3 regions of the Pseudoduganella sp. jia 9 genome follow, and region 1 is predicted to be linked to each of the others. Evidence: predicted binding sites of a transcription regulator. Region 1 holds the regulator's gene; each other region holds the start of a gene.
What was found. The regulator LexA, encoded in region 1, represses DNA repair genes until DNA is damaged. The targets are predictions, from matches to a motif close to ACTGTATNNNNATACAGT.
Positions count from the first base shown of each region.

Region 1 (10,036 bases):
GACGTTCTCACCGATGTTGACGGAAAATGCCGTCTTGCCCATCGATGGACGGCCGGCCACGATGACCAGGTCGCCGGGCTGCAGGCCGGACGTCATTTTGTCCAGGTCGGCAAAGCCGGTCGGCACGCCGGTGATCTCGCTGCCGCTGTCGCGGCTGTACAGTTCGTCGATGCGCTCGACCACCTGGGTGAGCAGCGGCTGCACCGCGGTCCAGCCGGACGAGCCGCGCGAGCCCTGCTCGGCGATCGCGAAGATCTTCGACTCCGCTTCGTCGAGCATCTGCTTGACTTCCTTGCCCTGCGGGCTGAACGCATTGCCGGAGATTTCGTCGGCCACGGTGATCAGCTTGCGCAGCACGCCGCGGTCGCGCACGATCTCGGCATATCGGCGGATGTTCGCCGCCGATGGCGTGTTTTGCGCCATCGCATTCAGGTACTGCAGGCCGCCCACTTCATCGGCCTTGCCCAGCATCGTCAGCGCTTCGAACACGGTGATCACGTCGGCCGGTTTGCCGCCATTGATCAGGCGGATCATCTGTTCGAAGATGATCCGGTGGTCGTAACGGTAGAAATCCTCCGCGTGCATGAAGTCGGCGATGCGGTCCCATGCGGCGTTATCGCGCAACAAACCGCCGATCACCGATTGTTCGGCTTCGATGGAATGGGGCGGGATACGGAGGGAATCGACTTGCGGGTCGGATGGGGCATTCATGGCGCGCATTATACCTGCATAAGCAGGCCAAAGTTCATAATGGTTGGCAAGATCGCTGCCCTGCCGGCAGCTTTGTGACAGCTTGATGACACCCTCGCAGCTCTGTTATAGCAGCCAAATGTCAGGCTTGTCGCGCTTCATGCGGCAGCGGAAACAGCGTGTTGCGGACGCATGCTTCGGGTGCCGCTTCGGCGCTGCTGCGCGGGCTGCATGCAGGGCCTCGCGGCACCGGCGCCGGCAATAAAAAAGCCGGGCGAACCCGGCTTTTTTAATTGTACGACTGTCTTACCGAGGAAAGAATCCCGGCAATCAGGCGGTTTCGCCCACGACGGCGACGGTCACATCGACCACCACGTCCGTGTGCAGGGAAACCGACACCGGGTGCTCGCCGGTGGTCTTCAGCGGGCCGTTCGGCAGGCGCACGGCAGCTTTCTCGACCGGGAAACCGGCCTTCGACAGGGCTTCGGCGATGTCGAAGTTGGTGACGGAGCCGAACAGGCGGCCATCGACGCCGGCCTTCTGCGACACGGTCACGGTCATGCCGTTCAGCTTTTCGCCCTGGCCTTGTGCGGCAGCCAGCTTTTCGGCGGCGGCTTTTTCCAGTTCGGCGCGCTTGGTTTCAAACTCGGCCACGGCGGCCGTGGTGGCGCGGCGTGCCAGTTTTTGCGGGATCAGGAAGTTACGTGCGTAGCCGTCCTTGACCTTCACCACGTCGCCCAGGTTGCCGACGTTGATAACTTTTTCCAGCAGAATGATTTGCATAATGTTCTCCAGTTCTATCTGTACTGCTGCCGATTAGGCGTGGTGCAGATCGGTGTACGGCAGCAGGGCCAGGTAGCGCGCGCGCTTGATCGCGGTATCCACTTGACGCTGGTAGTGCGCCTTCGTGCCGGTCAGGCGTGCCGGCATGATCTTGCCGTTTTCCTGGATGAAATCTTTCAGGGTGTCGACGTCTTTGTAGTCGACCTGCTCAACGCCAGCGGCGGTGAAGCGGCAGAACTTCTTACGCTTGAACAGCGGGTTCTGCTGTTTGCGCTTTTCTTTCAGCTTGGCTTTGTTTTTGTCGAACTTTTTACCGAATGCCATTTTAGGCTCCTGTATTAAATATTGTGTCGCTCAGGCGGCACGAAAATCAATGATGTGAAAAACCAGGCTCTTGCTGTTGCGGCCTTTCCTGGCGAGGAACCCCGTGAATTCGTAGGTGCCTCCCAGTGGCGCGCCGCTGAAACGGCCTGAAATCTCTCCCGCGGCAACCGCGGCGATCTCAAACTCCGTCAGGCGGGCGATGCCTGCCTCGATCTGCTGCGAACTGTGCTGCAAGATTGCATTCACGATCGGCAGCCCGGCGGGGGTATAGCGAATGACTTCCCGCTCGGTGATCAGGCCGGTAAACCTCAGCTCGTTCAGCAAGACTCCGTGGATTTAGGCTGCTGCTGCTGCTGCAGGAGCGGCCGCGGCTTCGGCGCGGTGGCTCTTGGCGGCGTCTTCACGCTGGACCGACTTCATCATCGGCGAAGGAGCGGTTTCCGCTTTCTTCATCTTGACGGTCAGGTGGCGCAGCACGGCATCATTGAATTTGAACGCGGTTTCCAGTTCGACCAGCGTATCGTTGTCGCACTCGATGTTCAGGCAGATGTAGTGTGCCTTGGCCAGTTTCTGGATCGAGTACGCCATTTGACGGCGGCCCCAGTCTTCCACGCGGTGCACGTTACCGCCGCGCGAGGTCACGCTGGCCTTGTAACGTTCGATCATCGCGGGCACTTGCTCGCTCTGGTCCGGATGGACGATAAATACGATTTCGTAGTGACGCATGCAAACTCCCTTAAGGACTGTTGATAGCCCACCCTGGCGTCAAGACAGGTGTGGGAAGAGGTAAGCCCGCAAGCATAGCAGGATTTTTCGGCGCTGGCTAGCCGCGCGGCCGGGCGGCAACCGACCCGAAAGCAGCCGGAAGCAGCCTTCCGGGCCGGTTTCGCGGCATCCCGCGTCACACCGGCAGGCGTGAAATGACGGCCTGGCGCAACGGCGTAGCGCCGTCTTGCGCGGAAATTTTCCTGGAAAACAGGGTCCGTCCCCATTTTTCGGGAAATATTTCTCGCCCGGGAGGGTTTTCCCTTGCATTCACGCCGACACTGTACAAAAATACAGACTGTCTATATACACAGCAATCTGGTCATGATCAAGCTCACCGCAAGGCAGGAACAAATTCTCAACCTGATCAGGGACGCCATCGAATCCACCGGCTTCCCGCCGACCCGCGCGGAGATCGCCGCCGAGTTGGGATTCAAGTCGGCCAATGCGGCCGAAGAGCACCTGAAGGCGCTGGCGCGCAAGGGGGCCATTGAAATCACCGCCGGCACGTCGCGCGGCATCCGCCTGCTGGGCGAGCGCGCGCGCGCCAACCCGGCCGCGGCGCAATCCGGCACGGACTTCCTGCCGCAGGTGCCTGCGGCATTGCTGATGCAGTTGCCGCTGATTGGCCGCGTGGCCGCCGGCTCGCCGATCCTGGCGCAGGAAAACCTGGAAAAAACCTACAGCGTCGACCCGGCGCTGTTTTCAGCGAAGCCCGATTTCCTGCTGAAGGTGCGCGGCGAATCGATGCGCGACGTCGGCATCATGGATGGCGACCTGCTGGCGGTGAAGAAAGTGGACAGTGCCAAGAACGGCCAGATCGTCGTGGCCCGCATCGGCAGCGAAGTGACCGTGAAGCGCTACCGCCGTACCGGTTCCACGATCGAACTGCTGCCGGAAAACCCAGACTTCAAGATCATCACCGTAACGCCGGACGACGAATTCGCACTCGAAGGCCTGGCCGTCGGCCTCCTGCGCACCTGGCATTGATGGCTCAGCCGCTGCCTTGACGGGATGCGCTGACGAGCCGCATGGCTGTCAGCGCAGGGCATATCCGGCAGTGCGCCCACGCTCCGGGCAGCAGGCCTGCTGGCGCTCAGCGCCTGGTGGGCGGCGTCGCGATGCGGCCGCGGAAGTCATTCTGGCGGCTCTGGAAGTCCCGGTTGATGGCGTCCGATGCCACCTTGTCGGCCTTGAAGCGCTCGTTGGCCTGGATCGCCAGTTTTTCCGATGCCTGGAACCAGCTGTCATACCTGGCCACGAGCGGTTCGGCCTGCGCCTTCCCTTCCGCGGCCAGCCTGGCATAAGCGCTTTCCATGCGCTGGCGGGCGCCGTCGAACTCCTGTTCGTTCATCAGGTCGGCAACGTCCCTGGGAATCTTCGAACCGGCCGGCATCGCATTCTGCAACTGCTGGACGAAACCGTTATAGCACTCCTGCCACGCCGAATACTGCTTGTTGACGCGCGTCACGGCGTCCTTGCCGAGAGACGACGCTGGAATATCCGGCGTCGCGCACTGGTACTTCGCGTACGCCAGGTCGGCCCCATCGTACTGCTGCACGTAGTAATCGATGTCGGCACGCCGCGTTTCACGCAGGCGCATCGTTTCCAGCGCAGCGGCCGCTTCCTTGCTGCCGGCTGTCGCGGCTTTCTGGAACCATTGCCGCGCCGCCGCATCGTCCGCCTTGTAGCCCTCGCCATACCAGTGCATTTCGCCGAGATGGAACTGCGCATCCGCGTTGCCGGCCGCCGCAAGGCGCTCGTAGATCGCGCTTGCCTGGGCATAGGCGCGCGTTTCGAGCAGCCGCTTGGCCTCGGCAAGATCATCCGCGAAGGCAGAATTGGCAATCACTGCGGCGACAAGGAAAAACGCGGCATGTTTCACGACAGCTCCTTTTGATGTATTAGGAATAAAACAAAAGAATAAGCCATTCATGCGCCAATGGCGCGGGGTACTTGGCATTTGCACCATTTGTTGCAGGAAGGCTACAGTCGTATGCAACATGCATAGCGCCGCGCGCGACCGCTGTACGCCGGCGGCAGGCGGGAGCGGAGTCGCACCCGCCTGCGCCGCTCATGTGCCGCTCATGTGCCGCTCATGCGCCGCTTATGGCCACTCATGGGCCACTTATGTGCCGCTCATGCACCGGTTACGCGTCGAGCGCCAGGCGGAAGTCGTCGACCAGGTCGGCCGTGTCCTCGATGCCGACCGATACGCGGATCAGCGATTCGGCAATGCCCATCGAGGCACGGCGCTCGGCACCCATCTCGTAGAAGATCGTGTGGGCGACCGGGATCACCAGCGTCCGGGTGTCGCCCAGGTTGGAGGCCGGCACGGCGATCTTCAGGCGGTTCAGGTAATCGAAGCAGTCGATGCCATCGCGCAGTTCGAAACTGAACAGCGAGCCGTAGGCCTTGAACAGGCCGGTGGCGATGCCGTGCTGGGGGTGCGACGGCAAGCCGGGATAATGCACGGCTGCCACGCGCGGATCGGCCGCCAGCATGTCCGCCAGGGCCTGCGCGTTGGCGCAGGTGCGCTCCATGCGCAGCGCCAGCGTTTCGGCACCGACGGCGATGTGGTGCGCCGCTTCCGGCCCCAGCGAAGCGCCGAAGTCGCGCAAGCCCTTGGCACGCACCTGCGTGATGCCCCACATCGCCGGGGCAGCCTTCTTGTAGTTCTCGAAGATGTTCGGGAAGCGGCCCCAGTCATAGGCGCCGGTATCGGTCAGACTGCCGCCCAGCGCATTGCCGTGGCCGGCGATCGATTTCGTCAGCGAATTGACGACCAGGCCCGCGCCCACCGTTTTCGGCTGGAACAGGTAAGGCGTCGTCATCGTATTGTCGACGATGTACAGGATGCCTTTCGCGGCGCACAGCGCGCCAATACGCTCCAGGTCGGCAATCTGCGTGCGCGGATTGGCGATGGTCTCGACGAACACGATGCGCGTGTTCTCCTTCAGCGCGCTTTCGACATTGGCGACATCGGTCGCGTCGACGAAGTCCACGCCCACGCCCTGCCCCGCCACCGTCTGCCACAGGGAGTTCGTATTGCCGAACAAGAACGACGACGACACCACGTGGTCGCCGGCGCGCAGCAGCGCCTGGAACACGGCACCGATCGCCGCCATGCCGGTGGCGAAGCACAGCGTGGCCACGCCGCCCTCCATCTTGTTGACCTTTTCCTCCAGTGCGGAAACGGTCGGATTGCCTTGGCGGCCATAGCGGAAGCCCGGCTCGCGGCCCTGGAACACCGAGGCCAGCTGGCGCGCATCGGTATAACCGAAGGCGACGGATGTGTGGACCGGCTTGTGCAACGATCCCTGCTCGATGGTTTTCTGGCGGTCGCCGTGCAGGATCGTGGTGGTGAAACCGTAGTTTTTCTTGTCGTTCATGTCGTAGCGGGAGAAAGTAACCAGCACGCGCTGGCTGTTTGACACTGGTGGCCCGGCAATCCGGGACAGTCCCCAATTTCACATTTCGGTGGTCTTACAACGTTGTACAACGTTGGGGACTGTCCCCGATGTTGCATTCGGTTGTTTTGCAACGCTCGGGCACTCGGCTTGGCGCGGAAAAAAAGGCTCCGCGAGGAGCCCTTGGTTTTTACGCTTCGGTGGTGGCCGCGTTCAGGTTCAGCTGCGTGCGCGCGGCGTCTTCGACTTTCGCCTTGGGGTTGTGGCGCGCATGCTCGATGCGGTCGAGGTAGTCGGCCGATACGTCGCCAGTGATGTACTTGCCGTCGAAGCAGGAGGCTTCGAAGCTGGTCAGCGCCGGGTTGACGTCGGAGATTGCCTTCTTCAGGTCGTCGAGATCCTGGTACACCAGCGCGTCGGCGGTGATTTCCTTGCATACCTCGTCGACGGTGCGGCCGTGGGCGATCAGCTCGTCGCGCGTCGGCATGTCGATACCGTACACGTTCGGGTACAGCACCGGCGGCGCGGCGGAGGCGAAGATCACTTTCTTGGCGCCGGAGTCGCGCGCCATCTGCACGATTTCGCGGCTGGTGGTGCCGCGCACGATCGAATCGTCGACCAGCAGCACGTTCTTGCCCTTGAACTCGTCGCCGATGGCGTTCAGCTTCTGGCGCACCGATTTCTTGCGCAGCGCCTGGCCCGGCATGATGAAGGTGCGGCCGATGTAGCGGTTCTTGATGAAGCCTTCGCGGTATTCCTTGCCGAGGCGCAGTGCCAGCTGGATCGCGGCGGGGCGCGACGAATCGGGGATCGGCATCACCACGTCGATGTCGTCCGCCAGGCCTTCGCGCTTGATCTTCTCGGCCAGGTATTCGCCCATCTTCAGGCGCGTGCTGTAGACGGAGGCGCCGTCGATCACGGAATCGGGACGCGCCAGGTACACGTATTCGAACACGCACGGATTGAGCGTCGGGTTGTCGGCGCAGATGCGCGCGTGCAGCTTGTTGTCGGCATCGATGAACACGGCTTCGCCCGGCTCGACGTCGCGCACGAAGCGGAAACCGGCGCCTTCCAGCGCCACCGATTCGGACGCCAGCATGTACTCGGTGCCCTGCTCCGTCTCGTTGATGCCCAGGCACAGCGGGCGAATGCCGTACGGGTCGCGGAAGCCCAGCAGGCCGACATCGGCGATCTGCGCCACGGCCGCGTAGCCACCGCGCACGCGGCGGTTCAGCACCGTGACGGCGTCGAACAGCGTGCCCGCATCCAGCGAATAACCGGTGGTGGCGCGCATGATCTCGTGCGCCAGCACGTTCAGCAGCACTTCCGAATCGGAGTCCGTGTTGATGTGGCGGCGATCGTTCTTGAACATCTCGGTCTTGAGCTGTTCCCAGTTGGTGAGGTTGCCATTGTGCGCCAGCGTGATGCCGAACGGCGCATTGACGTAGAACGGTTGCGCTTCCTCTTCCGACGACGAACCGGCCGTCGGGTAGCGGCAGTGGCCGATGCCCGAATTGCCCATCAGCGAACGCATGTTCCGGGTGCGGAACACGTCACGCACGAGGCCGTTCGCCTTGTGCATCGAGAACATGCTGCTGTGATTCGTTGCGATACCGGCCGCATCCTGGCCGCGGTGCTGCAACAGCAGCAGCGCGTCATACAGCAGCTGGTTGACAGGTTGATGGGAAACGACGCCGACGATGCCACACATATTGTGCTCCTGAACAGGGTGCTGCTTGATGGTAGAAATTCTAAAATTGCACATGCTGCGCCACGGCAGCGGGAAGGAACGGTTTCACGGTACGCACGCCCGTTTCCGCGATGGGGGAGAACAGTGCCTCGCGCCAGAAGTCCTGCTGCGGGATCGACGTCATGCCGCACAATATGACGCCCGCCAGCACGATTACAAGCCCGCGCCCCAGGCCGAACAGGCCGCCCAGGCCGCGGTCGGCCAGTGTCATGCCGCCGGCCTCGACCAGTGCCGACACGGCCATCGACAGCAAGCCCATCAGGATGCGCACGCCGATGAACAGTGCCAGGAACGCCACGATCAGCCGTACTGCTTCGCCAGGAATCGCGGCCGGCAACAAGGCCGCGAGTTCCCCGCTGTAGGCGTTGGCAACCACGAAGGCCACGATCCAGCCCAGCAGCGACAGCATTTCCTTGACCAGGCCCCGCAGCGTGCTGACGATGATGGAGGTAATCAGCACGAACAGCACCAGGTAATCGAAGATGGTCAACGCGGGCATTGGTATGCAAAGGTGGTCACGCGAATCCGGCAGTGCGTCAGGCCGGGCTCAGGCTGCCCGACAGGCCGATCTTCTGCAGCTTCGCCTTGGCCTTTTCCGCTTCCTCGCGGCTGCCGAACGGCCCCACCTTCACACGGGTCAGTTCGCCGGAGGGCGATTTCTGCGTAAACGACCGGATGCCGGCATCGCGCAGCTTGCCCTGCAATTCCTCGACCTTGTCGCGGGCGGCCAGCGCAGCCACCTGGATCACGTAGCGGCCGCTATCCGCCGCGGCCGGGGCCGGCGCTGGAGCCGCCTTGCCTTCCAGCAGTGCCAGTGCGCGCGCCGCGTCGTCGGACTTCGCTGCCGGCTTCGCCTCGTGCCGGGCTTCCTGCTTCGGTTCAGGCTTTGCTTCAGCCACCTTGGGTTCAGCCACCTTGGGTTCAGGCTTCTTCGGTTCAGGCCGGATCTCGGCAACCTTCTTCGGCTCGGGCTTGGGCTCATCCCAGCCCGCCACTTTCGGCGCAGGCTTCGGTTCCGGCTTCGCCTGATGCTTCGGCTCCGGCTTCGCTTCCACCTTGGCCACCTTCGCCGGCTCGGCTTTCACCGGTTCGGGCAGCGGCCGCGGCGGTGCGGCAACCACCGGGGTATGGTCTTCCGGTTCGACGATTTCCTCGCTCTGGTCGAGCGCCTCGGCCTGCGCGGTCTTGCTGTCGCCGGACTGCTCACTGTCGGGCTCACTGGCCGGCTCGCTGTCCGGCTTGCTGCCCGCTGGCTGGTCGGTGTCGGGTTTGTCGCGTGGCGGAATCTGGATGGCGATGTCGTTGGCCAGCGGCTTCGGCTCGGAATCGAGCACCATCGGCAGGCCGATCGCGACGGCAAGCGCCAGCGCGATCGCCCCGACCAGGCGGCGGCGCGCGCGCTTTTTCTCGGGAAGTACCGGATCGGGCGCATCCTTTCGGCCGCGGCCGCGGGTCGCGCCGGCGCTGCCGTCGGCGGACGAAGCGCGCTTGGAGCGGGCCCGCTCGGTGATCGCGCGGTCATCCGCTGCGCGGTAGTAGCCGCTGTCTTCAGGGGACTGCTGCTTGTTTTTGCCGAATTTCGAGAACAAGCCCATGCGTGATATCAGTGAAGAGAGGATTTTCGGGCGGCCATGACGCCGGCCACCGTCAGGAACGAGCCAAAGACCACAATTCTATCATTCTCGCCCGCCCGGCTCATTGCATTTGCAAAAGCTTGTGCCGGGGTATCGAAGACATTGACGGTTTTTTCATGGGGGTCCGGCACGGTACCCTGCACTTTCGCGGCCAGTTCCGATGCGCTGGCGGCGCGCGGCGACGGCAGCGTTGCCAGGCACCAGTGATCGATCGAGCCGCCGATGGCCTTGATGACGCCATCGATATCCTTGTCGTGCATCGAGCCGAACACCGCGAACGTGTACGGGTGGTAACCCATGTTGCCGAGGTTCTGGTTCAATGCCGAAGCCGCATGGGGATTGTGCGCCACGTCGAGGATCACGGTGGGGCGGCCAGGCAGCACCTGGAAACGGCCCGGCAGTTCGACGGTGACGAGCCCATGGCGCACTTCCTGCGCGCCGACCGGCAGCTCGTTCTTCAGCACTTCCAGGGCAGCCAGCGCGGCCGAGGCGTTCAGCAGCTGGTTGGCGCCGCGCAGGCTCGGATAGGCCAGCGCGTTGCGGCGCTGGTTGCGGCCGCCATAGTTCCACTGCTGCTTGTCGCCGGCATAGTTGAAGTCGCGCCCCATCAGCCACAGGTCGGCACCGATCGCGTTGGCATGGTCGACCAGCGCCTGCGGCGGCACCGGATCGCTGCAGAT
Region 1 covers NZ_JBUPWE010000024.1:61,989-72,024, forward strand. The annotation lists gene ACY34H_RS26740 (replicative DNA helicase) at 1-711, opposite strand, end outside; gene rplI (50S ribosomal protein L9) at 1,021-1,473, opposite strand; gene rpsR (30S ribosomal protein S18) at 1,507-1,797, opposite strand; gene priB (primosomal replication protein N) at 1,828-2,118, opposite strand; gene rpsF (30S ribosomal protein S6) at 2,134-2,523, opposite strand; gene lexA (transcriptional repressor LexA) at 2,887-3,552, shown strand; gene ACY34H_RS26770 (hypothetical protein) at 3,659-4,447, opposite strand; gene ACY34H_RS26775 (cystathionine gamma-synthase family protein) at 4,713-5,954, opposite strand; gene purF (amidophosphoribosyltransferase) at 6,163-7,683, opposite strand; gene ACY34H_RS26785 (CvpA family protein) at 7,724-8,212, opposite strand; gene ACY34H_RS26790 (SPOR domain-containing protein) at 8,259-9,317, opposite strand; gene folC (bifunctional tetrahydrofolate synthase/dihydrofolate synthase) at 9,326-10,036, opposite strand, start outside.

Region 2 (10,036 bases), on a different contig from region 1:
CGTCAGCTGCACGGTTCTTTCCAGCACGCCGTCGCGCGAGATCAGGATCTTTGCCAACGCATTTCCTCCGAACGTCTTCACCAAAAAACAACGGGGGCCGCAGCCCCCGTCATTATGGAACAACTTGCTGCAATTACAGCATTGCCTTCAGCAGCTTGGCCATCTCGGACGGGTTCTTCGTCACGGTGATGCCGCACTCTTCCATGATTGCCAGCTTGGCTTCGGCGGTGTCGGCACCGCCGGAGATCAGCGCGCCGGCGTGGCCCATGCGCTTGCCCGGAGGAGCGGTAACACCGGCGATGAAGCCGACGACCGGCTTCTTCATGTTGTCCTTGATCCAGCGTGCGGCGTTGGCTTCGTCAGGACCGCCGATTTCGCCGATCATGATGACCGCGTCGGTGTCCGGATCGTCGTTGAACATGCGCATCACGTCGATGTGCTTCAGGCCGTTGATCGGGTCACCGCCGATGCCCACGGCCGACGACTGGCCCAGGCCCAGCGCGGTCAGCTGGCCAACGGCTTCGTACGTCAGCGTGCCCGAACGGGACACGACGCCGATACGGCCTTTCTTGTGGATGTGGCCCGGCATGATGCCGATCTTGATTTCGTCAGGGGTGATCAGGCCTGGGCAGTTCGGGCCCAGCAGCAGGGTCTTCGAACCGGCCTTTGCCATGCGATCCTTGATTTCCATCATGTCGCGGACAGGAATGCCTTCGGTGATGCAAATCGCCAGTTCCAGCTCGGCTTCGACGGCTTCCCAGATCGCGGCGGCGGCGCCTGCCGGCGGCACGTAGATCACGGAAACGGTTGCACCGGTTTCCGAAGCAGCTTCCTTCACGGAACCAAAGATAGGAATGCCTTCGAAGTCTTCGCCGGCTTTCTTCGGGTTCACGCCTGCCACGAAGGCGTTCTTGCCGTTCGCGTAGTCGCGGCACATGCGGGTGTGGAACTGGCCGGTCTTGCCGGTGATGCCCTGGGTGATGACTTTGGTGTCTTTATTGATCAGAATAGACATGTTGGTTCCTTAATTAAGCTTGACCGGCAGCAGCGGCAACAACGCTCTTCGCTGCGTCTTCCATGGTGTCGGCGGCAATGATCGGCAGGCCGGAGTCGGCCAGCATCTTCTTGCCCAGGTCTTCGTTGGTGCCCTTCATGCGGACGACCAGCGGTACCTGCAGCTGCACTGCCTTCGATGCGGTGATCACGCCTTCGGCGATCACGTCGCAACGCATGATGCCGCCGAAGATGTTCACCAGGATCGCCTTCAGGCCCGGGTTCTTCAGCATGATCTTGAATGCTTCGGTCACTTTCTCGGCCGTAGCACCACCGCCCACGTCCAGGAAGTTGGCCGGCTCGCCGCCGAACAGCTTGATCGTGTCCATCGTGGCCATGGCCAGGCCGGCGCCGTTCACCAGGCAGCCGATATTGCCGTCCAGGGAGATGTATGCCAGGTCGAACTTGGATGCTTCGACTTCGGCCGGATCTTCTTCGTCCAGGTCGCGGTAGGCGACGATTTCCGGGTGACGGAACAGGGCGTTCGAATCGAAGTTGAACTTCGCGTCCAGGGCGATCACTTTGCCGTCGCCGGTCAGGATCAGCGGGTTGATTTCAGCCAGCGATGCATCGGTGTCCCAGTAGGCTTTGTACAGGCCTTGCAGGTTCGCGCGAGCGTCGGCAATCGAGCCTTCCGGCACGCCGATCTTGCGGGCGACGTCGTCGGCATCCGCGTCGGTCAGGCCCACGGCCGGATCGATGATCACGTTGTGGATCTTTTCCGGGTGCGATTCGGCCACTTCTTCGATGTCCATGCCGCCTTCGGAGGAAGCCATCAGCACCACGCGCTGCGAAACACGGTCGGTCACCAGCGAAACGTACAGTTCCTTCTTGATGTCGGCGCCTTCTTCGATCATCAGGCGGCGAACTTTCTGGCCTTCCGGGCCGGTCTGGTGGGTCACCAGCTGCATGCCCATGATCTGTTCGGAGTATTCCTTGACCTGCTCCAGCGACTTGGCGACTTTCACGCCACCGCCTTTGCCACGGCCACCGGCGTGGATCTGCGCCTTGACCACCCAGACCGGGCCGCCCAGCGTTTCGGCAGCTTTCACTGCTTCTTCCACGGACATGCACGGAATGCCGCGCGGAACCGTCACTCCGAACTTCCGGAGGATTTCTTTGCCTTGATACTCATGGATTTTCATGCTGGCTTCCCTTCTGATGCTGAATATGAAATGGGTTTAAAAGTTGCTGCTGCTTCAGTCGTGCGGCACCTGGGCCGAAGAGGCGGCATGAGCCCCCCAGCGTGGTTCGAGACCGGAAAAGTGGCGCGTCATCCCTGCGGATGGCGTGACAGTGTTCAGGTTGAAACGATTTCTTTGCGGGTGCGTGGCGCTGGCGGCAACCGGAACCTTGGAAGCCAGCAGGGTGTCGTCGACTGAGATGACGATGGAATGGGTGCCGAAATCCCATGGTGCGTTCCCGGGCGCGAACGCCAGGAGGTCCATGGAGCGCAGTGGGGAAGGCGCACTCTTCAGAGGATTTGACAGAGACATAACACCGATGCCGCTCGCGCGGCCAAATTAGTAAGCAGCCATGTACTGATTTCGTACGTTGCCGCAGCTTCTACGGACAACCACCGCACCCGCGGTGCTGCATAAAACCACAAAAGTGTAGCACACCGGGCAGGCACTGGATAGCAACGTGATCGTACAACTTCGAGCCGTCGAGGGCGCCACGGCGGCGCGCCACAGATGAGAACTGGTGACAGGCACCGGTTTTCCAGGAACATTGCCTGGAAAATAGGGTCCGTCCCCATTTTTCAGGCAACAAAAAAGCAGCCGGGGGCTGCTCTACGTGGCATGAATATCAGATATTCCCAAACTCGTCATCCGGGTCGTAGCCCTTCATGGCCGCGCGCACGGCTTTTTGCGAAAAGCCGCGGCCGATGAGGAAGCGCATCTGCTTGGCGCGGCCTTCGGCATCCTCGGCAACCTTGCCGTGGTACTTGCGGCGCCAGACCTCGCAGCAGCGCGCCACTTCGTCTTCGACGAGACCGGCTTTCAGTTCCTGCAGCGCTTCGCCCTTGACGCCGTGGCTTTGCAGTTCGGCCAGGATGCGGCTGTTGCCGTAGCGCGCCGAGCGGCGATGGATCAGCGACTCGGAAAAGCGCTCTTCCGACAACCACTTGTTTTTCTCGAGCCAGTCGAGCAAGGCATCGACGTCGTCGCCCTCCTCGGCATGGCGGGCCAGCTTGCGGGCCAGTTCCATGCGGCTGTGCTCGCGGGTGGACAGCAGGCGCAGGGCGCGGGCTTTCAGGCTGGGGGGGGGTGCACGCATCGGGAGTCGGCGGTGGGAGAAGAAAAAGCGGCCAGTATAAAAAACATCGCCACCGCCGCAAAGCGGTCGGTGGCGATGAAGAGCTTCAACAAGCCCAGGATCAGTGACATTGCGGGACCGAAGACCGGAGCCTCCAGCCCGCCGCCATCAGTCGACGGCCTTCAGCTTTGGTGCCGGTGCATCGCCCTCGGTCGGCGGCAGTTCGCGCACGCCCAGCGAAGCGCGGACCTTGTTCTCGATCTCGCGGGCCAGTGCCGGCCGTTCGCGCAGGAAGGTGCGGGCATTGTCCTTGCCTTGACCGATGCGCTCGCCGCCGTAGCTGTACCACGAGCCGGACTTCTCGACGATCTTTGCTTCCACGCCCAGGTCGATGATCTCGCCTTCGCGGGAGGTGCCTTCGCCATACAGGATGTCGAAGTGCGCTTCCTTGAACGGCGGCGCGATCTTGTTCTTGACGACCTTGACCTTCGTTTCGTTACCGATCACCTCGTCGCCGGACTTGATCGAGCCGGTGCGGCGGATATCCAGGCGCACGGACGCGTAGAACTTCAGCGCGTTACCGCCGGTGGTGGTTTCAGGCGAACCGAACATCACGCCGATCTTCATGCGGATCTGGTTGATGAAGATGACCAGCGTGTTGGTGCGGTTGATCGTGCCGGTCAGCTTGCGCAGCGCCTGGGACATCAGGCGTGCCTGCAGGCCCGGCAGCGAATCGCCCATGTCGCCTTCGATCTCGGCACGCGGCGTCAGCGCCGCCACGGAGTCGATGACGATCATGTCGACGGAACCGGAACGCACCAGCGCGTCGCAGATTTCCAGCGCCTGTTCGCCCGTGTCCGGCTGCGAAATCAGCAGCTCGTGCAGGTTCACGCCCAGCTTTTGCGCATACGTCACGTCCAGCGCGTGCTCGGCGTCGATGAATGCGCAGGTGCCGCCGAGTTTTTGCATTTCGGCGATCGTCTGCAAGGTCAGCGTGGTTTTACCGGACGATTCCGGGCCGTAGATCTCGACCACGCGGCCGCGCGGCAGGCCGCCGACGCCGAGGGCGATATCCAGGCCCAGCGAGCCCGTGGAGACGGTCTGGACTTCTTCCAGCGGGGCGGACGAATCCATCCGCATGACGGAACCCTTGCCGAACTGCTTTTCAATCTGAGCCAGCGCCGCGGCAAGCGCTTTGGCTTTTTCGGAGGCAGGTACTGCCGCTTTCTTGTCGTCCATGATTTCTCTTAACCTTTAACTGTTCAATGATTCCGAAATATTCCTGGGTACAACGTGGTACAAGCAGTACTGTATATGTATCCAGTGGTTTATGCAAGCGGAATCCAGTGCTTTTTCCATCCGTCGTCACACATTGAGTACAATGAAATTGCCTCAATGCCCGATTGCCAACATGCGTATTTTACTAGCCGAAGATGACAGCGTCCTGGCGGACGGACTAACGCGCTCGCTGCGCCAGTCCGGCTATGCCATCGACTGCGTGAAGAACGGGCAGGAAGCCGATACTGCCCTGTCCACGCAGGAGTTCGACCTGCTGATCCTGGATCTCGGCCTGCCGAAGCTGCCGGGCCTCGAAGTGCTGCGCCGGCTGCGTTCGCGCGGCTCGCTGCTGCCGGTGCTGATCCTCACGGCGGCCGATTCCGTCGAACAGCGCGTCACGGGCCTGGACCTGGGCGCCGATGACTACATGGCCAAGCCGTTCGCGCTGTCGGAACTGGAAGCGCGCGTGCGCGCCCTCACGCGCCGCGGCCAGGGCGGCGGTTCCGCCATCGTCAAGCACGGCCCGCTTACATATGACCAGGTGGGCCGCAGCGCCTACATCAACGACCAGATGCTCGACCTGTCGGCGCGCGAACTGGGCCTGCTGGAAGTGCTGCTGGCCCGCACCGGCCGCCTCGTCTCGAAGGAGCAGCTGGTGGACCACCTGTGCGAATGGGGCGAGGAAGTCAGCAACAACGCCATCGAGGTCTACGTGCACCGCCTGCGCAAGAAGATCGAGGTGGGCGGCGTGCGCATCGCCACCGTGCGCGGCCTCGGCTACTGTCTCGAGAAATTCTCCAGCGCCGCCGCGGATACCAAGTGAATTCGCCGGCCGACCGGTCCGATGCGGCGTGGAGCCCCGCCCTCGAGGAAGAAGAGGAAATCCAGCACTCGCTGTTCGGCGAAATCCTCGACTGGATGCTGGCCCCGCTGCTGCTGCTGTGGCCGATGAGCATCGCCATTACCTACCTGGTGGCCAAGTCGATCGCCAACCAGCCGTTCGACCACGCGCTGGAAGATGCCGTCACCGTGCTGTCGCAGCAGGTGCGCGAAGTGAACGGCACCGTGGAACATCGCCTCCCCGGCGCGGCGCGCGACATCCTGCGCGCCGACGACGTCGACAGCGTTTACTTCCAGATCCTGGGCCCGCAGGGCCGCCATCTCGACGGCGACCGCGACCTGCCCCGCCCCGAGCCGGAGCCGGACGAAGAGATGACGCCTCCCGGCGCCGTGCGCTTCCGCAACGCCAACCTGCACGGCACGCCCATCCGCGTCGCCTACGCCTACGTGAACCTGGAAGAGCACCGCGAACGCCCGCCCCGCCTGGCGCTGGTGCAGATGGCCGAAACGCTGGAAAAGCGCGCCAGGCTCGCCAACGAGATCATCAAGGGCGTGATCCTGCCCCAGTTCATCATCCTGCCGGTGGTGCTGGCACTTGTCTGGTTTGCCCTGTCGCGCGGGCTGCTGCCGCTGGCCGAGCTGCAGGAACGCATCCGCGCACGCCCGATCGACGACCTGTCGCCGATCGCGCCGAACCAGGTGCCGGAAGAGATCACGCCGCTGGTCCGTTCCCTCAACGAGATGCTGGCGCGGCTGTCGCAATCGATCGAGATGCAGAAGCGCTTCATCGCCGATGCGGCGCACCAGATGAAGACACCGCTGGCCGGCATGCGCATGCAGTCGGAGCTGGCGCTGCGCCAGACCGACCAGGCCGAAATCCACCGCTCGCTGGAGCAGCTGGCGAAAAGCTCGGAGGCGGCCACCCGCCTCGTCAACCAGCTGCTGGCGCTGGCGCGGGCGGAAAACCAGCCGCAGGCCGGCAGCGCGTTCGCATCGCTCGACCTGGCCGAGGTGGCGCGCAATGCCGTGCGCGACTGGGTACCGGCATCGTTCAACTACCGCATCGACCTGGGCTTCGAGGCGCCGGATGCACCGGTGCTCATCGAAGGCAATGCCGTGATGCTGCGCGAGCTGTTGTCGAACCTGATCGACAATGCCTTGCGCTATACGCCGCAAGGCGGCAGCGTCACGGTGCGCGTCAATGAAGGCTCATCGCCGGTGCTGGAAATCGAGGATACCGGTCCCGGCATCCCGTCGGCCGAGCGGCTGCACGTGTTCGAACGCTTCTACCGGATCCTGGGCAGCAGCGCCGAAGGCAGCGGCCTGGGGCTGGCCATCGTGCGCGAGATCGCCCAGCAGCATGGCGTCGAGGTCGACATCTTCAGCAACCCGCGCGCCACCCACCCGAAATATCCCGGCAGCCTGTTCCGGCTGACATTCCCGGCGCGGCCCGCCGAGACGGCCGACGAAGAAGAGACGCCGCCGTACTATGGTTGAACACATGGCTGAATACATGGCTGAATATATGGCTGAATGCATGGCTGACGATTTGGCGGGCTTCATGGCCGACTTCATGGCTGACCTGCATGGCTGACCGCGACGACGACTACTGGCGCGCCACGCGCCGCCTGACCGCGATCCTGCTGCTGGCCTGGATCGCCACCGGCTTCCTTGCCGTGTTCTTCGCCCGCGAACTGGCCGACCTGACGATCTTCGGCTGGCCGCTGTCGTTCTACCTGGCGGCGCAGGGCGCGTCGCTGGTTTACCTCGCCATCATCGGCATCTACGCCTGGCGCATGCGCCGGCTCGATCGCCGCCACCGGGAACAGACTTGAAGCGCACCTTCAGACAGCGCCTGTCGCGCTACTACCTGGTCTTCACCTCGTGCTTCGCCGCGTTCCTGCTGTCGCTGGCCATGCTGGAAAGCGAAGGCATGCCGCGCGTGTGGATCGGCTACATGTTCATGTTCGCCACCATCGTGCTGTACGCATCGATCGGCCTGGTATCGCGCACCTCGAACGTGGCCGAATACTATGTGGCCGGGCGGCGCGTGCCGGCGCTGTTCAACGGCATGGCCACGGCGGCCGACTGGATCTCGGCCGCCAGCTTCATCAGCCTGGCCGGCACGCTGTACCTGAACGGCTTCGACGGACTGGCCTTCGTGATGGGCTGGACCGGCGGCTACTGCCTGGTGGCGCTGCTGATCGCGCCCTACCTGCGCAAGTTCGGCCAGTACACGATTCCCGATTTCCTGGCCGAGCGCTATGGCGGCCCGGCCAACGGCCGCGCGGTGCGGCTGTGCGCGGTGGCCGCCACCATCCTCATCTCGTTTACGTACGTGGTGGCGCAGATCTACGCGGTAGGCCTGATCGCTTCACGCTTCACCGGCGTCGATTTCTCGGTCGGCATCTTCCTTGGCCTGGCCAGCGTGCTGGTCTGCTCGTTCCTGGGCGGCATGCGGGCCATCACGTGGACCCAGGTGGCGCAATACATCATCATCGTTGCCGCCTTCCTGATCCCGGCGATGTGGCTGTCCGCGAAGCACAGCGGCAATCCGATCCCGCAGGTGGCCTACGGCAAGCTGCTGCCGCAACTGTCGGCGCGCGAGGCGGCACTGGCCGCGGACGACAAGGAAACCGCCGTGCGGGCCGTGTTCCGCGACCGCGCCACGCAATACCAGCAGCGCCTGGACGGCCTGCCCACCTCGTGGGAAAGCGGCCGCGCCGAACTGCAGCATTACCTGGACAGCGTACGCCTGCGCAACGCCTCGCTGCTGGAAATCCGCGCCGCCGAACGCGCGCTGATCGCCTATCCAAAGAATGCCGAGGATGCCGTGGCCATCTGGAGCGCGGCGCGCGACGAGAACCTGCGGCGCGCCCGGCCGCTGACGCCGCACGCGGTACCGTTCCCCGGCGCCACGCAGGAACAGTCGGACATCAAGCGCCGCAATTTCATCGCGCTGGCGTTCTGCCTGATGCTGGGCACCGCCGCGCTGCCGCACATCCTGATGCGCTCGTACACCACGCCGTCGGTCGACGAAACCCGCGTCTCCGTGTTCTGGACGCTGTTCTTCGTATTGCTGATCTACCTGACGATCCCCGCGCTGGCGGTGCTCGTCAAGTACGACATCTACAGCGCACTGGTCGGCAGTCATTTCTCCGAGCTGCCCACGTGGGTGTCGTACTGGGCCAGCGTGGACCGCGCCAATCCGCTGATCAGCATCGTCGACATCAATGGCGACGGCATCGTGCAGCTGGCCGAGATCGCGATCGACGGCGACGTGCTGGTACTGGCCACGCCGGAAATCGCCGGCCTGCCCTACGTGATTTCCGGCCTGGTGGCGGCCGGCGGCCTGGCGGCGGCCCTGTCCACGGCGGACGGCCTGCTGCTGGCCATTTCGAACGCGCTGTCGCACGACGTGTATTTCAAGATCGTTGACCCCAAGGCCTCCACGCAAAAGCGCGTGACGATCTCGAAGCTGATCCTGCTGGGCGTGGCCTTCGTTGCCGCCTATTCCGCTTCGTCGAAACCCGGCGACATCCTGTCCCTGGTGGGCGCCGCTTTTTCGCTGGCCGCGTCCACGCTGTTCCCGGCACTGGTGATGGGCGTGTTCTGGCGCCGCGCCAATCACTGGGGCGCGCTGGCCGGCATGGCGACCGGCTTCCTGGTCTGCCAGTTCTACATGGTACGCACCAATCCCACGCTGGGCGGCAGCGCGGCGGCGCAGTGGTTCGACATCGCGCCGATCTCGGCCGCCGTGTTCGGCCTGCCGGCCGGGCTGGCCGCGCTGGCGATCGTCAGCCTGCTGACGCCGCCGCCGGCACCCCGGCAGGCGGCGCTGGTGCGCCACATCCGCACGCCCGGGATGAACGAGACGAAGCAAGACGTTAAATAAACAGTGATCATGTGATATTTGGTGAGAAAACCGGGCCGGGGTGCATGGTAATTTGACAGCCTTCTGTTTCCTGCCGAGCCACCCCGATGCCTGCTTTCCTGACCGCGCTCCTGCTGGCCGCCACCGTGCTGCTGCCAGTCCCCCTGCTGGCCGCGCCGCCGCCGGTGCAAGACTTCTTCAGCAATGCCGAGTTCGGCGGCGCGCAACTGTCGCCGAACGGGCGCTACCTGGCGGCCAAGGTCAGTTCGGCAGGCAGCCGCGACCGCCTTGCGGTGGTCGACCTGACGACACTCGACGCGACCGTGGTGGCATCGTTCGCGGGCGGCGACGTCGGCAATTTCCAGTGGATCAGCGACAAGCGCCTGCTGCTCGACAGCACCGACAAGGATCTCGCGCCGGGCGCAGTGAACGCCGCGCCGGGCCTGTATGCGGTGGACCGGGACGGCAAGCATTTCCGCCAGCTGGCCGAGCGCCGCGGCAGCTTCGTGCGTTCCGGCGAAAGCGACCAGCTGCTGCCCTGGCATACCTTCATGCTGCCGCACCCCGGCGCCCAGGATTCCGACACGGTGTACGTGCGCAGCGTGCACTTCGAAACCGCTGGCAGCGTGCGTGCGATCGAACTGTTGCGGCTCGATACCCGCACTGGCCGCACCAGCAGCGTGACGGAACCCGGCAACGTCCAGCAATGGGTACTCGATGCGCGCGGCGAGC
Region 2 covers NZ_JBUPWE010000005.1:233,205-243,240, forward strand. The annotation lists gene ACY34H_RS07480 (FHA domain-containing protein) at 1-57, opposite strand, end outside; gene sucD (succinate--CoA ligase subunit alpha) at 134-1,015, opposite strand; gene sucC (ADP-forming succinate--CoA ligase subunit beta) at 1,029-2,198, opposite strand; gene ACY34H_RS07495 (hypothetical protein) at 2,253-2,501, opposite strand; gene recX (recombination regulator RecX) at 2,863-3,333, opposite strand; gene recA (recombinase RecA) at 3,481-4,551, opposite strand; gene ACY34H_RS07510 (response regulator) at 4,724-5,413, shown strand; gene ACY34H_RS07515 (sensor histidine kinase N-terminal domain-containing protein) at 5,410-6,927, shown strand; gene ACY34H_RS07520 (DUF4212 domain-containing protein) at 7,017-7,265, shown strand; gene ACY34H_RS07525 (sodium:solute symporter family protein) at 7,262-9,325, shown strand; gene ACY34H_RS07530 (alpha/beta hydrolase family protein) at 9,412-10,036, shown strand, end outside.
Region 2: the regulator LexA is predicted to act here: its motif matches at 4,620-4,637, upstream of recA (recombinase RecA).

Region 3 (10,036 bases), on a different contig from region 1:
GCCCGATTCGCGGATCACCGGTGCCGATTCGCCGGTGATCGCGCTTTCGTCGACCGAAGCGGCGCCCTCGATCACTTCGCCGTCGGCGGGCACCACGTCGCCCGCTTCGACCAGCACCGTCATGCCCTTGCGCAGGTCGGATGCGGGCACCGGCAGCCATGGGGTGCCGTATGCCGGCGTGGCCAGCTTCTTCGCCGTGACCGTGGTTTTCAGCGCCCGCAGCGATGCCGCCTGGGCCTTGCTGCGTCCTTCGGCCAGCGCCTCGGCGAAGTTGGCGAACAGCACGGTGAACCACAGCCAGACGGCGATTGCCGCGGTGAAGCCGGCGTCGTCGCCGGCGGCGGCGGCCATCACGGCCAGCAGCGTGGTGGCGATGCTGCCGGCGTAGACGACGAACATGACGGGACTGCGCAGCTGCACGCGCGGGTGCAGCTTGCGGAAGGCGTCGCCCAGCGCGGGAACGGCCAGCCGCGCATCGAAAAGTGCCAGCGGAGTGCGTGACATGGAATCCTCTTACTGGAAAAGTTGCAGGTGTTCGACGATGGGACCGAGCGCCAGCGCCGGCACGTAGTTCAGCACCCCGACCAGCACGACGGTGCCGATCAGCAGGAACACGAACAGCGGGCCGTGCGTGGGCATCGTGCCGCCCGTGACGGGCAGGCGCTGCTTGCCGGCCAGCGCGCCGGCGATCGCCAGCACCGGCACGATCACGGCGAAGCGGCCGAACCACATGGCGATCGCCAGCATCGCGTTGTAGAAAGGCGTATTGGCGGAGAGGCCGGCGAATGCGCTGCCGTTGTTGTTGGCGGCCGAGCTGAACGCATACAGGATCTCGGAGAAGCCATGCGCACCCGGGTTGGCGATGCCCGCCGTGCCGGCGCCGGTCACGACCGCGATGGCGGTACCGCACAGCACCAGGGTCGGCGTGACGAGAATGGCGAGCGACGTCATCTTCATCTCGTAGGGGCCGATCTTCTTGCCCAGGTATTCCGGCGTGCGGCCGATCATCAGGCCGGCGATGAACACCGCCAGGATGGCGAACACCAGCATGCCGTACAGCCCGGAGCCCACGCCGCCGAAGATCACTTCGCCGAACTGCATCAGCAGCAGCGGCACGGCGCCGCCCAGCGGCATCAGCGAATCGTGCATCGCGTTCACGGCGCCGCAGGACGCGGCCGTGGTCACGGCCACGAACAGCGCCGACCCGTTGACCCCGAAGCGGGTTTCCTTGCCTTCCATATTGCCGCCAGACTGCAGCGCGCCGGCCGCCTGGTCCACGCCAAGTGCCTGCAGCGCGGGGTGCGCGGCCTGCTCGGCGGCGAACACCGCGAGCGTCATCAGCACGAATACCACCGTCATCGCCGCCAGCACGGCCCAGCCCTGGCGGATGTCGCCCACCATGCGGCCGAACGCAAAGCACAGCGCGGCGGGAATCAGGAAGATCGCGAGCAGCTCGATGAAATTGCTCAGCGCCGTCGGGTTCTCGAACGGGTGCGCGGAATTGGCATTGAAGAAGCCACCGCCATTGGTGCCCAGCAGCTTGATCGCCTCCTGCGAAGCGACCGGGCCCATGGCCAGCGTCTGCACGCCGCCTTCCAGCGTGGCGACGGCGCGGTAGGCGTCGAAGTTCTGGATCACGCCCTGGCTCATCAGCAGCACGGCCAGCAGCAGCGACAGCGGCAGCAGCACGTACAGCGTGGCGCGGGTGATGTCGACCCAGAAATTGCCCACCGATGCGCTCGACCGGGCCGCGAAGGCGCGCACCAGTGCGAACACGACGGCGATGCCGGTGGCCGCCGAGAAGAAATTCTGGCCGGCCAGCGCCACCATCTGCGTCAGGTAGCTCATCGTCTGCTCGCCCGCGTAGCCCTGCCAGTTGGTGTTGGAAACAAAGCTGACGGCCGTGTTGAACGACGAATCGGGGCTCACATTCGGCAGGTTCTGCGGATTCAGGGGCAGCCAGGCTTGCAGGCGCTGCATGGCGTAGACGAACAGCGTGCCCAGCGCATTGAAGACGACCAGCGCGACGGCATAGGTCTTCCAGCCCATCGCCCGGTCGGCGGGCAGGCCGGCGGCGCGGTACAGCGCGCCTTCGAGCCGGTACAGCCAGCCCAGGCCGCGGATTGCGCCGTCGCCCTCGCCCACCCGGGCCAGGAAGGCGCCCAGCGGCCAGGCGAGCAGGAACAACACCCCCAGGAAGGCAAAGAGAAGAAGTAGCGATGGGGTTGTCACAGGTCCTCCGCCTTCAGCAGCGCCACCAGCAGGTAGACCAGCAGGCCGACGGCGGTGACGGCGCCGGCTACATAGATGAGATCAGCGCTCATGGCTGCTGTCCCGCGCCGGTCCGCAGCCGGGCGCAGCCCGCTGTCATGCCGCATGCCAGCGCCGCGAACGCGCCGATCAGGGCCAAAAACACGATATCCATCGCTTTCCTTCCAGCTGTTGTAATGGAAGGCAGGTTATCGACGGGGGTCTAAAAACGGGGTAAAGACTTGCCGCCCCAGTGTAAACAAGGTATAAAAACGCCTTTTTACTGTATATTTATACAGATGTTTCGCGGGAGTACTTGCTTTCCCGCCCGGCCCCTCGGATAGAATGCCGGTCTAACCCAATCTGCACTTCTTGTGTCAATCACCACGTATGGCCACCAAAAAACCTGTTTCCGACTACAGCGAATCATCGATCCGCGTGCTGAAGGGCCTGGAGCCCGTCAAGCAGCGCCCCGGCATGTATACCCGCACGGAAAATCCGCTGCACATCATCCAGGAGGTGATCGACAACGCATCCGACGAAGCACTGGGCGGCCATTGCCGGAACATCGTCGTCACGCAGAACGCCGACGGCAGCATCACCGTCGAGGATGACGGCCGCGGCATCCCGGTCGGCCTGCACCCGGAAGAAAACGTGCCCACGGTGGAAATCGTGTTCACCCGGCTGCACGCCGGCGGCAAGTTCGACAAGGGCTCGGGCGGCGCGTACGCGTTTTCCGGCGGCCTGCACGGCGTCGGCGTGTCCGTCACCAACGCGCTGTCGAAGCGCCTGGAAATCAATGTCTGGCGCAAGGACGACAAGGGCAACGGCTACCACACCATCGCTTTTGAAAACGGCGACCTGGTCCAGCCCCTGACCTCCGGCCCTGCGCCCAAGGACGGCAAGAAATCCGGTACCCGCGTCACCGCGTGGCCGGATGCCAAGTATTTCGACTCGCCGCTGATTTCCCAGGTCGAACTGCAGCGCCTGCTGCGCTCGAAGGCCGTGCTGCTGCCGGGCGTGACCGTCACGCTGAAGAACGGCAAGACCGGCGACGTGCAGACCTGGCAGTACAACGACGGCCTGCGCGGCTACCTCACCGAAGCGCTGGCGCAGACGGGCAACGGCGAAACCTTCGTGCCGCTGTTCGAGGGCGAGCAGTTCGCGGGCCCGGACGCGGAAGGATTCGCCGAAGGCGAAGGCGCCTCATGGGTGGTGGCATGGACGGAAGAAGGCGCGATCATGCGCGAATCCTACGTCAACCTAATTCCCACGCCGAATGGCGGCACCCACGAATCGGGGCTGCGCGAAGGCCTGTTCGGGGCGATGAAGAACTTCGTCGAACTGCATTCATTGTTGCCTAAAGGCGTCAAACTCCTGCCCGAAGACGTCTTTGCGCGGGCGTCGTTCGTGTTGTCGGCCAAGGTGCTGGACCCGCAGTTCCAGGGCCAGATCAAGGAACGCCTGAACTCGCGCGACGCGGTGCGGCTGGTGTCCACGTACAGCAAGCCGGCACTGGAACTGTGGCTGAACCAGCACATCGACTGGGGCAAGAAGCTGGCCGAACTGGTCATCAAGCAGGCCCAGTCGCGCCTGCGCTCGGCGCAGAAGGTGGAAAAGAAAAAATCGTCCGGCGTGGCCGTGTTGCCGGGCAAGCTGACCGATTGCGAATCGAACGACGTGTCGCGCACCGAACTGTTCCTGGTCGAGGGCGACTCGGCGGGCGGCTCGGCGAAGATGGGCCGCGACAAGGAATTCCAGGCCATCCTGCCGCTGCGCGGCAAGGTGCTGAACTCGTGGGAAACCGACCGCGACCGCCTGTTCGCCAACAACGAGATCCACGATATCGCGGTGGCCATCGGCGTCGACCCGCACAGCTTCACCGATACGCCGGACCTGTCGAACCTGCGCTACGGCAAGATCTGCATCCTGTCGGACGCCGACGTCGACGGCTCGCACATCCAGGTGCTGCTGCTCACGCTGTTCTTCCGCCACTTCCCGGGGCTGATCCAGAACGGCAATATCTGCGTGGCGCGCCCGCCGCTGTACCGCGTGGATGCGCCGGCGCGCGGCAAGAAGCCGATCCAGAAGCTGTACGCGCTGGACGACGGCGAACTGACCGCGATCGAGGACAAGCTGCGCAAGGATGGCCTGAAGGATGGCAGCTGGAGCATTTCCCGCTTCAAGGGCCTGGGCGAGATGAACGCCGAGCAGCTGTGGGAAACCACGATGAACCCGGATACGCGGCGCCTGCTGCCGGTGGCGCTGGGCGACTTCGCGCACACCGAGGCGGCAGCCCGCTTCAACATGCTGATGGGCAAAGGCGAAGCCGCCGCCCGCCGCGCATGGATCGAGGAACACGGCAACGAAGTCGAAGCCGATATTTAATTGAACGAGCACCATGAGCCAAGCAAACCTCTTTGACGCGCCGCCGCCGGATGATCCGGCCAATGGCGCCAATAATGGCAACAGCGGCAACGGCGGCGACGGCGGCGAATCGCTGACGCTGTCCACCTTCGCCGAACGCGCCTACCTCGATTACGCGATTTCCGTCGTGAAGGGCCGCGCCCTGCCCGACGTGTGCGACGGCCAGAAGCCGGTGCAGCGCCGCATCCTGTATTCGATGAACGAACTGGGGCTGAACGCCACGGCGAAACCGCGCAAGTCGGCCACCGTGGTCGGCGACGTGCTGGGCAAACTGCACCCGCACGGCGACCAGTCGGTGTACGACGCGCTGGTGCGCATGGCGCAGGACTTTTCGCTGCGCTACCCGCTGATCGACGGCCAGGGCAACTTCGGCTCGCGCGACGGCGACGGCGCCGCGGCGATGCGTTACACGGAAGCGCGCCTGACGCCGATCGCCAAGCTGCTGCTGGACGAGATCGGCCAGGGTACCGTGGACTTCATCCCGAACTACGACGGTTCGACGGAAGAACCGGCGCTGCTGCCGGCGCGGCTGCCGATGGCGCTGCTGAACGGCGCCTCCGGCATCGCCGTCGGCATGGCCACCGAAATCCCGTCGCACAACCTGCGCGAAGTGGCCGCGGCCACCGTGGCGCTGATCCGCAATCCGAAACTGTCGCACGCCGAACTGATGGACATGATGCCGGGCCCGGACTTCCCGGGCGGCGGCCAGCTGATCACGCCGCAGGCGCAGATCGCCGACATGTACGCCTCCGGCCGCGGCAGCATGAAGGTGCGGGCGCGCTGGAAGATCGAGGAACTGGCGCGCGGCCAGTGGCAGGCGGTCGTCTACGAACTGCCGCCGGGCACGTCGGCGCAGAAGGTGCTGGAAGAAATCGAGGAACTGACCAATCCGAAGGTCAAGCTGGGCAAGAAGGCGCTGTCGCCGGAACAGCTGGCGCTGAAGCAGCAGATCCTCGGCGCGCTGGACACGATCCGCGACGAATCCGGCCGCGCCGCACCGGTGCGCCTGGTGTTCGAGCCGAAATCGAAGAACCAGGACCAGAACGAATTCATGCTGATGCTGCTGGCGCATACGTCGCTGGAAACGTCGGCGCCGATGAACCTGGTGATGATCGGCGGCGATGGCCGCCCGCGCCAGAAGGGCCTGACCGAAATCCTCACGGAGTGGATCGCCTTCCGCTTCGCCACCGTGACGCGCCGCACGCAGCACCGCCTGGCCAAGGTCGACGACCGCATCCATATCCTGGAAGGCCGCGAAACGATCCTGCTCAACATCGACGAGGTGATCCACATCATCCGCAATGCGGACGAACCGAAGCAGGCGCTGATCGCCCGCTTCAACCTGTCCGACCGGCAGGCCGAGGATATCCTGGAAATCAGGCTGCGCCAGCTGGCCCGCCTGGAAGCGATTAAGATCCAGCAGGAACTGGCCGAGCTGCGCAAGGAAAAAGGCACGCTGCAGGACCTGCTCGACAATCCTTCGTCGATGAAGCGCCTGATCATCCGCGAGATCGAGGCCGACGCCAAGCAGTATGGCGATGCGCGCCGTACGCTGATCGAGGAAGCGCAGCGCGCCACCGTCGAACAGAAGATCGTCGACGAACCGGTGACCGTGATCGTCTCGCAGAAAGGCTGGGTGCGCGCGCGCACCGGCATCGGCCATGACCGTGGCCAGTTCACGTTCAAGGCCGGCGATGCGCTGCACGACGCGATCGAATGCCGCACCGTCGACACCCTGCTCGGCTTCGGCGACAACGGCCGCGTGTACTCGGTGCCGGTGGCCGCGTTGCCGAACGCGCGCGGCGACGGCGTGCCGATCACCACGCTGGTCGACCTGTCCGGCGGCGCGCGCCTGCTGCACTACTTCGCCGGCCCCGCATCGACGCAGCTGCTGATGGCGTCCGACGCCGGCTTCGGCTTCATCACGAAGGCGGGCGACATGGTCAGCCGCCAGAAGAGCGGCAAGTCCTTCCTCACGCTGGACGACGGCGCGAAGCCGCTGGCGCCCACGGTGGTGCTGCCCGATGCCAGCGCGATCGCCGTGGTGTCCGAAAAGGCACGCCTGCTGGTGTTCGGCATGGACGAGATGAAGGTACTGGCGAACGGCGGCCGCGGCGTGACGCTGATGGAGCTGGAACCGAAGGAAAAACTGGTGGCCGCCTGCGCGATCACGCAGAAAGGCGTGACGGTGCTGGGCATCGGCAACGCCCAGAAGGCGAAGGAAGAACGCATGACGTCGCACGCGCTGGCCGAGGGCGAACACTTCGGCAAGCGCGCCAGGAAGGGCAAGCCGATGCCGACCCGGATCAAGCCGACGGGGTTGCTGCCGAACTGATTGTCGGGCGCGGTCTTCGCGCTGCCGATACGAAAAGCCCGGGTCGATCCCCGGGCTTTTTCTTTTACGCCGCCGACCGCAGCAGTGGGCGCGGCGCCGAACGCGCCAGGTATTGCTGCGCCGCCGCGTAGCCCGCCTCGTAGCGCTCGGCCACGCCGTGCTGCGAAAAATCGTGATCGCCGCCGGCCGGTGCCGGCGTGGCGGCAATCACGTGCAGGTTCTTCAGCGCGCGCAGGCGCATCAGCCAGGCAAATGCCGGCATCCCTTCGACAGCCGTGCCGGCCGCCACCGTCTCCAGTTTTTCAAGCATCGCCACGAAGCCGTCGAGCTTGCCATCGCCGCCATACTGATCCCAGAAACGGTTCTGGTATTGCAGCGCGATCGTGCGCGTCTGCACTTCCTGCATCGTGGCCGGCGTTGGCTGGCCATCGGCCGGGAACAGGTCGACGACGAAGATCGGCAACGAGCCGATTTCGTCCGGTTCCAGCAGGTTCAGCAGCGAATCGATCGGCGTGTTGGAAAACAGGCCGCCATCCCAGTAATCGGTGCCGTCGATGCGGGTGGCGGGAAAGCCCGGCGGCAGGCTGCCGCTGGCGACGACGTGCAACGGCGTGAGTTTCGTGCGCACCGCCCGGTGGTGGCAGCTGGCGGCGTGCGCGCCGTGGGCCACGTGGTTGGAAAACGTGGTTTGCCCGCCCGTGTGCAGGCTGGTGGCCGTCACGCCGAAGCGGATATGGCCGGGATCGTTGAGCTGCTCGAAATCCAGGTGGCCAGCCAGCGTGGCCAGCATCGGCGCCGTGGTGCAGAAGCTGGTCCAGCCAGCCATGTTCCAGTAATCGGTACGGGACAGCCAGAAGTTCGGATTGCCCAGCAATGACAGGTTGGCCTGCTTGTCCGCCGGCAGGAAGGGGATGGTCGGCAGCGTGATCGCCTGCCAGATCTTCTTCAGGCTGGCGGCGATATCGCCCTCCTTCGCGCCGGCGACCGACGCCGCGTTGATCGCACCGATCGACACGCCGGTGACCGCCTTCGGATACCAGCCCTCGTCGACCAGCGCCGTCACGACGCCATACTCGAACGCGCCCAGCGCGCCACCACCCTGCAGGATCAATGCCATCGGCCTTTTCATGACTCCTCCATATCGAACAGATCAAGAGAAGTTCCAGATTGCCGGGCGGAAGGTTAGCGGTATTGATCCGTATCAATGACTCACGGAAAGCAACAGCGGCGTAAAAACGGCTGGGGCCGTGTCTTTCAACACGGCCCCAGCCGTTCTCTACCGCGCGGCCAGCTTAGTGCTTGGCAGCTTCCTTCTTCACGTCGGCATTGGCCTTGGCGATGGCTTCGCTGGTCTTGGCAGCGGCCAGTGCTTTTTCCTTGTCGGCTTCGACCACTTCCTCGGCTACCTTGGCATCGGCCTTGGCGATCTTCTTGGCGGCCTTGGCATCGGCGGCGGCGATTTTCTTGTCGGCCTTGGCTTCCGCTTTCAGGCGGTCTTCCGGATCGGCATCGGCTACTTTTTCACCGGCCTTCAGGTGTTCCTTGTTGGCTTTCGCCTCGGCCTTGGCGACTTTTTCGTTTGCCTTGGACTGGGCTTTCGCTACGTCTTCATCCGCATTGGCCACTTTCTTGGCTTGTTTCTGCTGTGCCTTGGCGATGTCTTGCTGGGCTTCGGCCTGGGCCTTGGCGACGTCGTTCGACTGGGCATAGGCAGCGGTTGCAAAGACGCCGGCGATCAGGGTTGCGAGCAGTTTGTTCATGATTGACACCTTTCAAGTGGTTATTGACTACGTATCTGGATGCGTTTCGTTCTGACACGTGCTCAGATTAAAGTTTCCAAACGATATCCACTGTGCGGTACCGAACCTAGTAACATTTTGTTATCTTTCTTACTTTCCTCCCGGCCGCGAGTACAGGTCGATCGTGTGCCCCACCGCCTCGGCACACACGGCGCAGAACGCTTCGCTGCGGTCGAACATCAGGCACTGCTGCTGCGAACGGTAGTAACCCTTGGCTTCATAGTTCGCGCCTTCGAACGCGCCCACCGTGTGCGCATGCGGGGCCTTCGAGAACAGGCGCCCCGTCCACGCCAGGTCGTCGGCGAACAGCTTGCTCATCTCCGCCTCGGGCCGGTTGTCCTTGCGCAGTTGCGCGCGCACCTTCTGGTACTCGCGCGAATGGGCCTCGTATTCCGCTTTCGGCCACGGCGTCGGCAACGGCGTGCCCGGCTTCACGAAGTGCCGCCACTTCACGTTGGCGGGATCGTGCAGCGCCGTCACGTTCGGCTCCCACGGTTCCGGGCGCCCGGCGCTGGCCTGGTAAGCCACCGGCGACGTGTAGTACTCGTCCGCCAGTCCGGCGAAGTGGTGGCCGAACTCGTGCACGAACAGGTAGTTGGCCCAGTCGTTGTTCGCCGCGGCCGTGCTGAACTGGCCGTAGATGCCGCCGCCGCCGTAGGTATCGTTGTTGACGAGGATCTCGATGAATTCGTATGGCGCGTGCTGGGCGATGTCGCGCAGCGCGCGGTTATCCGTGGTCAGCACATAGCGTTCGCTGCCGAAGATGTCGTAGCGCGTGTTCAGCGCGGACGCATGATGCGTGTTCGTCGACGGGCGGCTGACGCCGGATTCCTCGGTCGGCACGGCCAGGCCCCACACATTGAAATCCTGCGCGCGCTCCTTGAACGGCGACACGGTGAACAGGTAGTCGGCCAGCCGCTTCGCGGTCTGCTCGAACTTGCCCAGTTCGGCGCGCGTATAGCCGTCGCCGAGGATCAGCAGGTCCACCTTTTGCGGCGACGCTCCGCTGACCCGGATGGGAACCGGCTTCGCCGGCGCCGGCGGCTGCCTGCGCACCACGTCGAGCGCATCGGTGTCGACGTCGGCCGTCCACACGATCGAGAACTGGTTGCGCTCGTCCCGTTTCAGGATGCGCACCTTGACCGGCGCATCCGGCTTGGGGAAGCGCACCGATTCGCCGAAGGCGCGCGTCGCCTTCGCCGCCTCGTCCGTCGTTTTCCACTCG
Region 3 covers NZ_JBUPWE010000005.1:56,508-66,543, forward strand. The annotation lists gene kdpB (potassium-transporting ATPase subunit KdpB) at 1-504, opposite strand, end outside; gene kdpA (potassium-transporting ATPase subunit KdpA) at 514-2,232, opposite strand; gene kdpF (K(+)-transporting ATPase subunit F) at 2,229-2,324, opposite strand; gene ACY34H_RS06695 (DNA topoisomerase IV subunit B) at 2,641-4,638, shown strand; gene parC (DNA topoisomerase IV subunit A) at 4,652-7,012, shown strand; gene ACY34H_RS06705 (patatin-like phospholipase family protein) at 7,077-8,141, opposite strand; gene ACY34H_RS06710 (hypothetical protein) at 8,305-8,772, opposite strand; gene ACY34H_RS06715 (IgA Peptidase M64) at 8,902-10,036, opposite strand, start outside.
Region 3: the regulator LexA is predicted to act here: its motif matches at 2,533-2,550, upstream of ACY34H_RS06695 (DNA topoisomerase IV subunit B).